One region of the Vibrio sp. TBV020 genome, then DNA from elsewhere that is predicted to be linked to it. Evidence: predicted binding sites of a transcription regulator. Region 1 holds the regulator's gene; each other region holds the start of a gene.
The links. Region 1 encodes PurR, which represses purine synthesis genes. Its sites were predicted from a motif close to TNANGNAAACGTTTNCNTNA; they were not measured.

Region 1 (4,405 bases):
AATTTACATTGGGATTTGCTCTTTCTATTATTCTATTCATAAATAGTAACATTTCTAGTATTTATCACTTTAAAAACTAGAAAGATGATTTTTTATTGATTCAAGACAAAACTTTTCTAGGCATTAATATCTTCCAACATTCCTATTTATCTTGTCATACAAGCCGTTACCGCTATTCATTTTTATTCGTTACAATATCGGTAATTATTTGGGGAGTAATACCTAATGAAAGAAATCAAAACATTTAACGAACAACGTGCAGAAATCTATTGGTGGCTATCTAGCCTTTTCGCAACTGAGCTAACTGAAGAAAATATCGCACAATACCAATCACCAGAGATTCGTACTTTCTTAACTGGATTGGGTGAGAACGAACAACTAAAGCCTGCTATCACCCGTATTACGGATGCGCTGAACCGACTAATGGATCGTGAAGATGCTCAATTAGAGCTAGCTGCAGACTTTTGTGACCTTTTCTTAAAATCCGATAAGGACTCAGCACTTCCATACGCGTCTATGTACATTGGTAAATCGGGTCTACTGAATGACACTCCAGCCAAAGAGATGGAAGCATTAATGGCCGAGCATGGCGTCGAGGTAGACAAAAAACTCAACGAACCAGCCGATCACATTGCAATTGAACTCGATTTCTTGGGTAACTTAATCGTGGGTTCAAATAAATCGGAAGATGAAAGCCAACTAGAAGAGGCATTCAAGGCTCAAGAAGCATTTATTCAGCAGCATCTGTTGAGCTGGGTGCCACAGTTCTCAAACAAGTGCCAGAAATTCGATGAGTTTGGTTTCTACTCAGCTATTAGCACATTGACAGTCGCTTTCTTAGAGTTGGATTGCCGCTATCTGCTAGGCGAATAAAGACAAACATTGTGACCTCTCGCAGGTTGCACTAGCGTTTTTTGTTTGCTCTTAAGTGTTTTGCGGTCTAATATTGTGACCGCAAACGATAAAAACAAACGAATCAAATACAAACCGCTAAATAGAGCGGTTTTTGTGTTTCTGATACTTTCTGCCTAAATATTCTAAACTGAATATTAACTCAAGGCAGTCATCGACAGGACAGAACCTTATGGCCACTATAAAAGACGTTGCTCGCCTTGCTGGTGTATCGACGACAACTGTGTCACATGTAATTAATAAAACTCGCTTTGTTGCTGAAGCTACGCAAGAAAAAGTAATGGAAGCAGTGACTGAACTGAACTACGCACCTAGTGCCGTTGCACGTAGCCTGAAGTGCAATACGACACGTACGATTGGTATGCTAGTGACTCAGTCAACGAACCTTTTCTTCTCTGAAGTCATAGATGGTGTAGAGAGCTACTGTTACCGCCAAGGCTATACGCTGATCTTGTGTAACACGGGTGGTATCTATGAGAAGCAGCGCGACTACATTCGCATGCTGGCTGAAAAGCGCGTTGATGGCATTCTTGTTATGTGTTCTGACTTAACAGAAGAGTTAAGTGAGATGCTCGACCGTCACAAAGACATCCCTAAAGTAGTTATGGACTGGGGCCCAGAGAGCTCACAAGCAGACAAGATCATCGATAACTCAGAAGAAGGCGGCTACTTAGCGACGAAATACTTGATCGAACGCGGTCATACAGACGTCGCCTGCCTAAGTGGTCACTTTGAAAAAGCTGCATGTCAGGAACGTATTCGTGGCTTCAAGCGTGCGATGAATGAAGCGAACCTACCAGTTAACGAAGATTGGATTCTAGAAGGTAACTTCGAGTGTGATACCGCTGTACTTGCAGCAGATCAAATCGTTGCTATGGACAAAAAGCCAACTGCAATTTTCTGCTTCAACGACACGATGGCCCTTGGCTTAATGAGCCGCTTGCAGCAGAAAGGTATTCGCATTCCAGAAGATATGTCTGTAATTGGCTACGACAACATCGAACTGGCAGAGTACTTCTCACCACCGCTGACGACAGTTCACCAACCAAAACGTCGTGTAGGTAAAAACGCTTTCGAAATTCTACTAGAGCGCATTAAAGACAAAGAGCATGAAAAGCGTATCTTTGAAATGCACCCTGAAATCGTTGAAAGAAATACCGTACAAAACATTAAGAAATAACTTATTTGACATACACTTAGCCAACAAATCTTATTGGCTAAGTGTATAAGTTAGGCTCTATTTATTGAACCAAGATCACACTTATCCTATTCAGGCGTGATGTTCTGCCCAAAATCCATTTATCCTTATTATTGTTCGATTATGCCACGAACAGGGCAAACCATTTCGAAAGAATGGGACGCAAAGCCTCCGGCCTTAAACAATTGATTTGTCTGGTAGCGGGGTTGCCGATGGTAAATATGCACACGTTATATTGAGTATTCTTGTACTCGTATGACACCTGATTGACAAAAAGCCTGCATAATTTTGCTACTCTCTCGGACCTGAATTGGTGGCGTATACATATACACCGAGAATACACAGCATGGATAAACCAATACTAAAAGACTCAATGCGACTGTTTGAGCCCCTAGGCTTAATAAAGTCTCGCTCAATGTTTGGTGGCTTCGGTATTTTTGCCGACGACACTATGTTTGCATTAGTCGTCAATGATAAGTTGCACGTTCGGGCAGACGATGCACTTGCAACGCAATTTAAATCTCTCAGTTTAGAACCTTACGTTTATAAAAAACGTGGCTTTCCCGTCGTCACAAAATACTTCGCTTTAGGCGATGATTGCTTCGACGATACTTCAAAGACTCTTGAGATTGCCCAGGCTGCACTTTCGGCAGCAAACAGTGAAAAGAAAAAACAAGCGAAAGCTAAACCAAACCGCCTAAAAGATCTGCCTAATTTGAGACTCGCAACTGAACGAATGCTCAAGAAAGCAGGGATTGATAGCGTTGAGAACCTAGAAGCAACTGGAGCAGTGGACGCCTTCAAAGCGATTCAATCTTCACACTCTTCAGACGTCAATGTCGAGTTGCTCTGGGCATTGGAAGGCGCAATCAATGGTACTCATTGGTCTGTAATTCCTCATAGCCGTCGCGAAGAGCTCTTAAGCCAATTAAGTCGCTAACGCAATTTCATTTCCTATTTTAAAAAGTCAGCCATTGTGCTGACTTTTTTGTCTTTATTGAAATTTACTGCTTGCTTTCCCTGTCTAGTCTATTAACACTTTGTTTAATCGGCCATGATTCTTGATGGAGCAGCTCATGAATAAAAAAATCATACTAGGCATTATCTTTGTTTTACTTATTGTTTTCCTTGGAATGAACTTTGGCCAGTACCTAACGTTAGAAAATGCTAAAGCACAACAAGCAGAACTTGCACAGTACATCAGAAACAACTTTATTGTCGCAGCACTTACCTATTTCTTAGCCTATGTGGCAATCACTGCATTCTCTATACCCGGTGCCGCTGTTGTCACTTTATTAGGTGGAGCTCTTTTCGGTTTTTCAACCGGGTTACTTATCGTTTCATTTGCCAGTGCAATTGGTGCTACGTTAGCCTTTTTAAGCAGTCGATTTTTACTACGTGATTGGGTACAAGGTAAGTTTGGAGAGAAGTTATCTGCTATCAATAAAGGTGTTGAAAAGGATGGCGCTTTCTACCTGTTTTCACTACGCCTAATCCCAGTGTTCCCATTTTTCTTAATCAACTTGTTAATGGGACTTACCCCAATTTCAACCGCTAGATACTACCTTGTGAGTCAACTTGGTATGTTGCCAGGCACTGCGGTTTACATTAATGCAGGTACTCAGCTTGCTCAGATCGACAGTCTATCAGGGATAGTTTCCCCTACTGTTTTAGCCTCATTTGCCCTACTTGGACTGTTCCCTGTTATCGCGAAATGGGTAATGGCAAAATTTAGAACTGAGCCATCAGCATCAAACGGAAGTGTTTAATGAAAATATTTTCAGCAGCCACACCAACCGAAGCTCATATTGTTTGTGAGCTTCTAAAAACGGAACAAGTGCAGTGTGAAGTTCGAGGAGAAGGAATTTTTGGACTTCAAGGGGAAGTCCCATTTGGAGAAAATAGTGAGCCATACATCTGGCTACTTAACGATAAAGACCACTTAAAGGCCTCACAACTTATCCAAGAGTACCAAACGACTCAGGAAGGTCAGGGTTGGGAATGTATAGAGTGTGGTGAGCAGAATGAAGGGCAATTTGGCGCATGTTGGCAATGTGGGAACAGCGCCCCTTAAGCCGTTCGCTATCTTGTTTCAATTTGCTCTTTTATAAACGCAATAGAGTGTTGGTTGAACTCTTCTGGGCGCTCCACGTTGCACACATGACCACAGTTTTCTATCTCAAGTAGCTGGCTGTCACTATGCGCCGCGACCATTTCCTTCACAGGCTGGATAAACATGTAGTCTCTATCCCCCATTAGATAGAGTGTCGGAATTGGCAATTCTCTATCTTTGAA
Region 2 (4,405 bases), 240 kb from region 1:
GCTCATCAGCATCACTGGATCCATGTTCTCAAAATTCGCTAGATTCATTACTTATCCTCGAAATCTGAAATCAGTAGATTTGCCGCAGCGAAAGCGGCTTTCTCGCGCGCTTCTTTTGGTAAAGACTCATCAGCTGCAATATCATTCAGCGCTCTTACTGCGCATGAGATCGCTTGTGGGACATACGCTTGGTCACCACTGCCAATTTGAGCGTACAGTTCTCGAACCAGTTCACAACAGCCATATACTTGCATAGCGTTAACTCCAATAAATGATAACTGCTCTCAAATATACACACTCAGTATGTGAAACTCAAAGCTTAAGCTTGTTCTAGCTCAAGCCTTGTTTAACGGTGCTTGAGAATTGAACAGAATAATTAATTTTGCAGTTGGTGCTCTAATTGGTAGGTGACCTCGCTGTCTAATCGAAGTTGTTTAGCGAGCTCTTTTAAGTAAGCTTTTTCCATAAAGTTTTGCTCATCAATAACGATCAATGAAGCTAAATAAATTTCTGAAGCTTGCTGCGGAGAGCGTGCCAATCGAGCAATATCAGCAGGGTCGAGAGGTTTGTTTAACTCAGTATAAACCAATTGTTGCAGTGCGTTATCAGCTCCTGATTGCTGAAGTGTTGTTTCAATATGATCCATTTCTTGCTGATCAACATGACCGTCTGCTTTTGCTGCGGCGATCATCGCTTTTAGGATCAATTCACTATGATAATCGTCTTGTGCATTAAAGCTCTCGGTTGAACCGGTAGGCGCCTGCTTACCTTGATAGTCGTTATAAACCTTATAAGCAAGCGCACCTAACACAGCTACACCACCGACCTTAAGGGTGTTTTTGCCAAGTTTCTTACCAAGCTTTTTACTCTTCTTTGAGCCCATCAACAGGCTAACCAAGCCACCACCAACAGCTCCTGCGCCAAGTGATTTTAAGCTGCTTGAGCTTGAGCTGTTTTTAACTTGAGCTTGCCCTTGTCGGACGATATCGGAATTGAGTGCTTGATTGAGTAGGCTTTTAAGATCCATACGTTACCTCCGTCATTTTTTGACAGATTAGCGAGGTAAAGATGAATGGGGGATTAATAAAAGGAAACAAAAAGGCGAGCAATGAGCTCGCCTTTGAAATCAGTGCTACCGAGAATTACTCTTCAGCGTATCCGTGCATGCCAAGAAGTTCGCCATCAAGGTAAGCTTCTTTTTCATCTTTCATCACTAAACGTTCTTCAACCAACCACTTAACCACCATTGGGTAGATTTTGTGTTCTTGAGTTTGAACGCGTTCAGTTAGAGTATCGACCGTATCCTCATCGAAGATTGGCACTTTCGCTTGAAGCACGACAGGACCGCCGTCCAATTGCTCGGTAACAAAGTGAACGCTAGTACCGTGTTCTTCGTCACCTGCGTGGATCGCACGTTGATAAGTGTTAAGGCCCGGGTACTTAGGGAGTAGAGAAGGGTGGATATTGATCATACGACCCATGTAATGGCGAACAAATTCACCACTTAGAATACGCATATACCCGGCAAGAACGATGACGTCAGGCTTGTACTCATCGATCTGCTTCATCAATTCATGGTCAAAGGCATCACGAGTATCGAATGCTTTAGGGTCAAGGAAGTGTGCAGCAGCACCGGCTTTCTCAGCGCGTTCTAAAGCATAAACATTGGCCTTATTGGAAAATACCGCGGTAACACGACCACCAGTAATATCCTTGTCACACGCATCAATGATTGCTTGTAGGTTAGAACCGTTTCCTGAAACTAAAACAACGATACTTTTCATACTTATTTGATCTCTACTTGTTCTTCGCCAGCTTCAGCGTTTGCAATCTCACCAATAACCCAAGCGTTTTCGCCTTCAGCGTTTAATAGCTCAACAGCTGCATCTGCTTGGTCTTTAGGCAGAGCGACTACTAGGCCTACACCACAGTTAAATGTACGATACATTTCGTGAGTCGTTACGTTGCCTTTTTCTTGCAGCCACTTGAAGATGATTGGCCATTCCCAGCTGTTTCCATCGATAACCGCTTTTGTGCCTTCAGGAAGTACGCGTGGAATGTTTTCCCAGAAACCACCACCAGTGATATGAGAAATCGCGTGGATGTCGTGCTTCTCAATCATTTTAAGTGCTGATTTAATGTAAATCTTGGTTGGTTCTAGTAGGTGCTCACCAATGGTGCGTCCTGCTAGTTCTTCGTTTTTGTCTGCGCCAGATACTTCAAGGATCTTACGGATCAGTGAGTAGCCGTTAGAGTGAGGACCGCTTGAACCTACAGCGATAAGAGCATCACCAGCCGCAACTTTAGTGCCGTCGATAACGTCTTCTTTTTCTACAACACCAACACAGAAGCCAGCTACATCGTAGTCTTCGCCTTCGTACATACCTGGCATTTCAGCAGTTTCACCACCAATTAGTGCACAACCTGCTTGAACACAACCATCAGCGATACCTGAAACTACGTCAGCTGCAGTATCAACGTCTAGTTTGCCTGTTGCATAGTAGTCAAGGAAAAATAGAGGCTCCGCACCTTGAACGATAAGGTCGTTTACACACATTGCAACAAGGTCAACACCGATTGTGTCGTGCTTTTTCATATCCAAAGCAAGGCGAAGTTTAGTACCAACACCGTCAGTACCTGAAACCAAAACTGGTTGCTTATATTTAGTTGGTAGTTCACATAATGCGCCAAAACCACCAATACCACCCATTACTTCTGGGCGACGTGTACGTTTTACAGCACCTTTAATACGGTCAACAAGCGCGTTGCCTGCATCGATATCAACGCCAGCGTCTTTGTAGCTAAGAGATGTGTTATCAGCACTCACAGGGAAGTCCTCGGTTTTTAAGTTGGATATGAAAACGGCGCTATTCTAACAGCGGTTAAAGATAAAGAGCAAACGTTTGCGCAACTTTTTTTGTTTATCAATAAAGCAGAAATTGAGAACGAAATCGTTTATAATCTCGAGGTTTGTTTAAATTTTTACCTTATATCCGGAGATGGAAATGAAAGTTGTTGAAGTGAAACACCCTCTAGTTAAACACAAACTGGGTCTAATGCGAGAAGGTGATATCAGCACAAAACGCTTCCGTGAGCTAGCAACAGAAGTTGGTAGCCTACTTACATACGAAGCAACTGCGGACTTTGAAACGGAAAAAGTAACCATTGAAGGTTGGAATGGTCCAGTAGAGATTGATCAAATCAAAGGTAAGAAAGTAACGGTAGTGCCAATTCTACGTGCTGGTCTAGGTATGATGGATGGCGTTCTAGAGCATATGCCAAGTGCACGTATCAGTGTTGTTGGTATTTACCGTGATGAAGAAACGCTAGAACCAGTACCGTACTTCAACAAGCTAGCATCTAACATGGATGAGCGTATCGCACTTGTTGTTGACCCAATGCTAGCAACTGGCGGCTCAATGATTGCAACAATCGATCTTCTTAAAGAGAAAGGTTGTAAAGCAATTAAGGTTCTTGTACTTGTTGCAGCACCTGAAGGTATCGAAGCGCTAGAAAAAGCTCACCCAGACGTAGAGCTTTACACTGCGGCAATCGATGAGAAGCTAAATGACAAAGGTTACATCGTTCCTGGTCTTGGCGATGCTGGTGATAAGATCTTCGGTACGCTATAAGCCGTCGATATAAAATGATTTGAAAAGGGAGCCGATTGGCTCCCTTTTTGTTTGTTCGCATTTTTTCATTGTCATTCCATAGAGCGACGAAGGAGAGAGTAGGGAATCTCTAGCGGTTATAAGTTCGCTTTAAAAGATCCTCAACTCGTTCGTTCCTCACTCTCGAGTGATGACAGGGTAGTTATTACCCATAGAAACTAAAAAAGGGCTAACGTATTACGCCTGCCCCTCAGTTTCTTTCTACTTTTTAAGGCTTAGTGTGCCGCCGGTTTTTGGTTTACTTGGGCGTGAAGCACCGTCTGATTTTGGCTTAAAGAACGCCTTACCTTTGTTCGGTTTGTCTTTTGAGTCACGCTGTTTATCATTGTTGCGACCTTTCTTAGAGTTAGGTGCGTGGCGGAATTCGTCAGCATTACGACCTTTAAAGGTACGTTGCTTCTGATTGCGACGAGCTTTAGATTCTTGGTTTTCTTCTCGGCTGTCGTAGAGTTTTGCATCAGTTGCTCTGCGAATACGCTTGCCTTTAGCATCAGTTTTTGACGCTTCTTCTGTTCCGCTTGAGTCTTCACACATTGCTAAAATCTCAGCGACCTCATCATCACTTAAGTAACGCCATTGACCGTTAGGGATTCCATCGAGTGAGATATTCATAATACGTACACGGCGCAACTTAAACACTTCGTACCCAAGCGCCTCACACATACGGCGAATTTGGCGGTTTAAGCCTTGAGTCAGTACGATACGGAACGCATATTTCGTCTCTTTAGTGACTT
Region 3 (4,405 bases), 1.4 Mb from region 1:
TCCAACAAACTAACCTAGGTCGTCTAATTGCAACAGCACACATGGAGCGCGCACAAGCAGATTTCGCTGTGATGAACTCTGGTGGTGTACGTGACTCAATTGCAGCGGGCGACGTAACGTACAAAGATGTACTAACAGTTCAGCCATTTGCAAACATCCTGACTTACACAGATATGTCTGGTAAAGAAGTGATGGACTACCTAAATGTAGTTGCGACTAAGCCAGTAGATTCAGGTGCATATGCACAGTTTGCAGGTATCTCTATGACGGTAGCAAACGGTGAAGTATCGAACGTATTCATCGGTGGTAAGCAGCTTCGTCTAGATGAAACTTACCGTTTCACTGTACCAAGCTTCAACGCTGCTGGTGGTGACGGTTACCCTAAACTGTCTGGTCACCCAGGTTTTGTTAACACTGGTTTCGTAGATGCTGAAGTACTTAAAGAGTTCCTAGAAGCAAACAGCCCAGTGGACGTGAACAAATTCGCTCCATCTGGTGAGATTGTTTACAAGTAAGTTGACTCAAACTTATAAATCTCTTTAATCTAAAGCGCTACTCTTCGGAGTGGCGCTTTTTTGTTTCTAGAAACAGGAGGGAGCATGACTCCTGCAATTAATCTCGCTAAGAAGAAGAAAATCTCCCATACCATACACCAATATGATCATGACCCTCGCACTGAGAGTTTTGGCTTAGAGGCAGTAGAAGCGCTGGGGCAAGATCCATCAACGGTATTTAAGACGTTATTATTTTGCTTGAATGGTGAAGCTAAAAACCTTGCTGTCGCAGTGATTCCAGTCGATCACAAGCTGAATTTAAAGCAAGCCGCCAAAGCAGCGAAAGCGAAGAAAGCTGAAATGGCTAATCCAGATATCGCGCAGAAAACGACAGGTTATGTAGTGGGTGGTATCAGTCCACTTGGCCAAAAGAAAGCATTGCCAACCTTTATTCATCAAAGTGCTGAAGCGCTGGAAACCATGTGTGTCAGTGCGGGTAAACGAGGTCTTGAGATTGAACTGGCACCAAAAGATTTGGCGTCTCTGACTCGTGGGCAGTTTGCTGAGTTGTGTATTTAACCTTGTGAGTCACTCTTAAAGTAACAGCAATAAAAAAGGGTTGGCACCAAGTACCAACCCTCTACAATCTTCTTTTATCTGGAGTCTACTTCGTCTCTTCTTCCATTTGAGCATTATCTACTACATGGTTCTCGCCTAAATCTCTTGGCAAGATTAGGTTAAGCAGAATTGCCACGATGCCACATAGGCTTACACCTTGTAGGCTGAACTCACCGATGCCAAATGCCATACCGCCGATACCAAATACCAGTGTAATCGCAACGATCACTAAGTTACGAGACTTGTGTAAATCAACGTTGTTTTTGATCAGCGTATTTAGGCCTACTGTTGCGATAGAACCAAACAGCAAAATCATAATACCGCCCATCACTGGCATCGGGATTGTTTGTAGTACGGCACCAAGTTTGCCCACCAAAGCCAGAACAATCGCACTTACCGCAGCCCATGTCATGATCACGGGGTTAAACGCTTTGGTTAGCATTACCGCGCCCGTTACTTCTGAATAAGTAGTATTTGGCGGCGCACCGACCATTGATGCAGCAATGGTTGCCACCCCGTCACCTGTGATTGTGCGGTGTAGGCCCGGCTTTTTAATGTAGTTTTTACCGGTTACGTTTGAGATTGCCAGCATATCACCAACGTGTTCAACGGCTGGAGCAATCGCAACAGGAATCATAAATAGGATTGCGTTGATGTTGAACTCAGGGAAAGTAAAGTTTGGTAGTGCAAACCAAGCGGCTTGCTGTACGGGTGTAAAGTCGACAATGCCATAGCCAAGGCTTAAGCAGTAACCGACTACAATACCACCCAGAATAGGGGTTAACTTTAGGAAACCTTTTGCAAATACACTAAGAATAATCGTCGTCAGTAATGAAGCAATTGAAATCACTAAAGATGCGTTTGCGTCAATTACTTGAGCACCATCAACCTTACCCAGCGCCATGTTCACAGCAACAGGAGCTAGACCTAAGCCAATCACCATAATAACCGGGCCGACAACGACAGGTGGTAGGAGTCTATGAATGATTTCTACGCCACGAACTTTTATCAATGCGCCCATAGCAACATAAACAAAGCCTGCTGCCATTAAACCACCCATAGTGGCAGGTACACCCCAAGTTTGAACACCGTAAAGGATAGGAGCGATAAACGCGAAAGAGGAGGCAAGGAAAATAGGTACGCTACGACGGGTAACAAGTTGGAAAAGAAGGGTTCCGACACCAGCACCAAATAAAGCAACGCTTGGGTCAAGTCCGGTAAGAAGCGGTACCAAAACTAATGCACCAAATGCAACGAACAGCATTTGCGCCCCTTGAATGGCATTTTTCATATTGTTATTCCTTTATGTGGCGAGAACGAGAACGAGAACAAACTCTGGGAATTTGCCCTACAAAAATAAAATTCGCGGGATTTTATCATTGAGCCAAACGTTTGCCATTCGAACTGGATCAAATATTTGGTGATTAATCGATTGAACTCACCTATATAAACAAATCATTAGGTTAGATTTTCGACAGGACAGTAGACCTTTAGTTGCTCCGTTGGCGATAGTTGCTTATCATCATCCTTTAACGTGTAAGAAATTGATCTTAGGAAAAGTATGCGCCATTTAGCTTTGTTGGTTTTAGGGCTGGTTACATTACCTGCTATGGCATTGACCAATGTAAACTTGTACCGTTCAGAAATCGTGCTAGACCAAACGGCTGAAAATGCTGATGCACAAGCTCGAATCGAAGGTATGAAAGAAGTAATTGTTCGAGCGTCAGGTGACCGTAATGCAATAGCCAACGAGGTGGTAGAAAAAGCATTAAGGCAGAATACTCAATATCTTGCTCAGATCAGTTATGGCCAAAAAGATGGAGAACAAACTCTGCGAATGGGGTTCAGTGCGCCACATATTCGTTCTCTATTAAGTCAGGCTCAGCTACCAGTATGGCCAGCTGCTCGTGCAAATATCCTCGTTTGGTTGGTTGAAGAGACAGCCGATCGAAACATTGTTTGGGAACACTCGTCTTCAATGGTACTTGAACAGCTAAAGGACCAAGCCGACAAACGTGGTTTGCCTTTGACTGTCCCTGTAGGTGATTTTGATGACATTACTGGTGTTGCTGTTTCTGATCTCTGGGGTGGTTTCATTCAAACGGTTGGGCAAGCAAGTCAGCGTTACCCTGTTGACGCAGTGCTGGTAGTTAAAGCGCAAAACAACACGGTTCGTTGGACACTCTACGATCAAAAACCATCAACTATTGGTATCACTCGCCAAGCTCCGCTTTCTGGATCAAACAATGGTGCAGATGCAGCAACGAAGATGATTAATCAGATTAGTGATTACTACGCAAAGAAAACGGCAGTGGTCGTGGCAAACGAATCATCGGAAGCGATCAAAGTTCGCTTTACAGAACTCAATGATGCGGTTGGCTTTTTTACATTAGAAAATGAGCTTAAGAAGCTAAGCTCAGTGGCATCACTTGATATTTTGAAGATTCAAGGAAATCAAGTGACGTTTAACGTGCACTTACTTTCATCTCCAGAAGAGTTCAAACAAGAAGTACTGCGTGCAGGTCCAATCAAGCAGTTAGAAAGTGTGATTGAAACCGCGCCTGCTGTCGCACCTGAGTCTTTGGAATCCGACGCAACAACAACTCCTGTGAGCGAAAATATCGCGACAACAGATGCTGGTTCTAGCCAAGTTGTAGCAGAACAAGTACCAGCAACGGATTTAAGCTCAGATACATCTGATGTGACGAACAGTGATACTGTCGAAGTTATTCCTGCTGAGACAATTTTGGTTTATGAATGGCAAGGTAAACCTTATGTTTATGTTGCACCGGTCAATGAAGAAAAAGCGGCTACCATTCCAGATGTGACGGAGAGTGATGCTGAGCCAATCGTTCAAGAGTAATACTTGAAGTAGCAATACATGAATAAGAAAAGGGTCTGGAATTCCAGACCCTTTTTTATCGTCTCCATTTATTGCTCTGATTCAAACCGTGCTTTTTCTTCTTTTTCTACTTTAGACAGGCGTTTGAGTTTCATCCCAAGCTCTTTGCCTCTCGCTCTCGCGTAAAGAATGTTGCCAAAGAAGGCCATCGTTGTCAGTGCTAACTCTACGACGGCAAGCCAACGTTCACCATCATCGACGTACAGAATAGTAAATCCATGCAAGAAGTAGAGCATCAACACGAAGTTGGCCCAAGCATGTGTGTACGGCTTTCCGATTAAAATGCCCGGAAGAGGGAGCAATAACGGAATAGCCCATACTATCGCGAGGGTCGTACTGCTGATATGTGGATGCGGAGAGAGTGACAGTTGCCATACTGCGACCCAAGACA

Region 2: the regulator PurR is predicted to act here: its motif matches at 2,892-2,911, upstream of purM (phosphoribosylformylglycinamidine cyclo-ligase).
Region 3: the regulator PurR is predicted to act here: its motif matches at 2,493-2,512, upstream of AAFX28_RS19955 (uracil-xanthine permease family protein).

Annotation. Positions count from the first base shown of each region.
Region 1 covers NZ_JBEEAQ010000003.1:1,224,322-1,228,726, reverse strand. The annotation lists gene torD (molecular chaperone TorD) at 226-873, shown strand; gene purR (HTH-type transcriptional repressor PurR) at 1,085-2,092, shown strand; cyclic di-GMP riboswitch class I at 2,237-2,324, shown strand; gene AAFX28_RS13595 (TfoX/Sxy family DNA transformation protein) at 2,457-3,050, shown strand; gene AAFX28_RS13590 (TVP38/TMEM64 family protein) at 3,187-3,879, shown strand; gene AAFX28_RS13585 (putative signal transducing protein) at 3,879-4,184, shown strand; gene AAFX28_RS13580 (alpha/beta fold hydrolase) at 4,193-4,405, opposite strand, start outside.
Region 2 covers NZ_JBEEAQ010000003.1:984,738-989,142, forward strand. The annotation lists gene AAFX28_RS12465 (DUF4250 domain-containing protein) at 1-48, opposite strand, end outside; gene AAFX28_RS12470 (YaeP family protein) at 48-254, opposite strand; gene AAFX28_RS12475 (tellurite resistance TerB family protein) at 377-1,027, opposite strand; gene purN (phosphoribosylglycinamide formyltransferase) at 1,143-1,784, opposite strand; gene purM (phosphoribosylformylglycinamidine cyclo-ligase) at 1,787-2,827, opposite strand; gene upp (uracil phosphoribosyltransferase) at 3,006-3,632, shown strand; gene rluF (23S rRNA pseudouridine(2604) synthase RluF) at 3,873-4,405, opposite strand, start outside.
Region 3 covers NZ_JBEEAQ010000003.1:2,634,680-2,639,084, reverse strand. The annotation lists gene ushA (bifunctional UDP-sugar hydrolase/5'-nucleotidase UshA) at 1-515, shown strand, start outside; gene ybaK (Cys-tRNA(Pro) deacylase) at 600-1,073, shown strand; gene AAFX28_RS19955 (uracil-xanthine permease family protein) at 1,159-2,403, opposite strand; gene AAFX28_RS19950 (DUF2066 domain-containing protein) at 2,674-3,975, shown strand; gene AAFX28_RS19945 (DUF2069 domain-containing protein) at 4,044-4,405, opposite strand, start outside.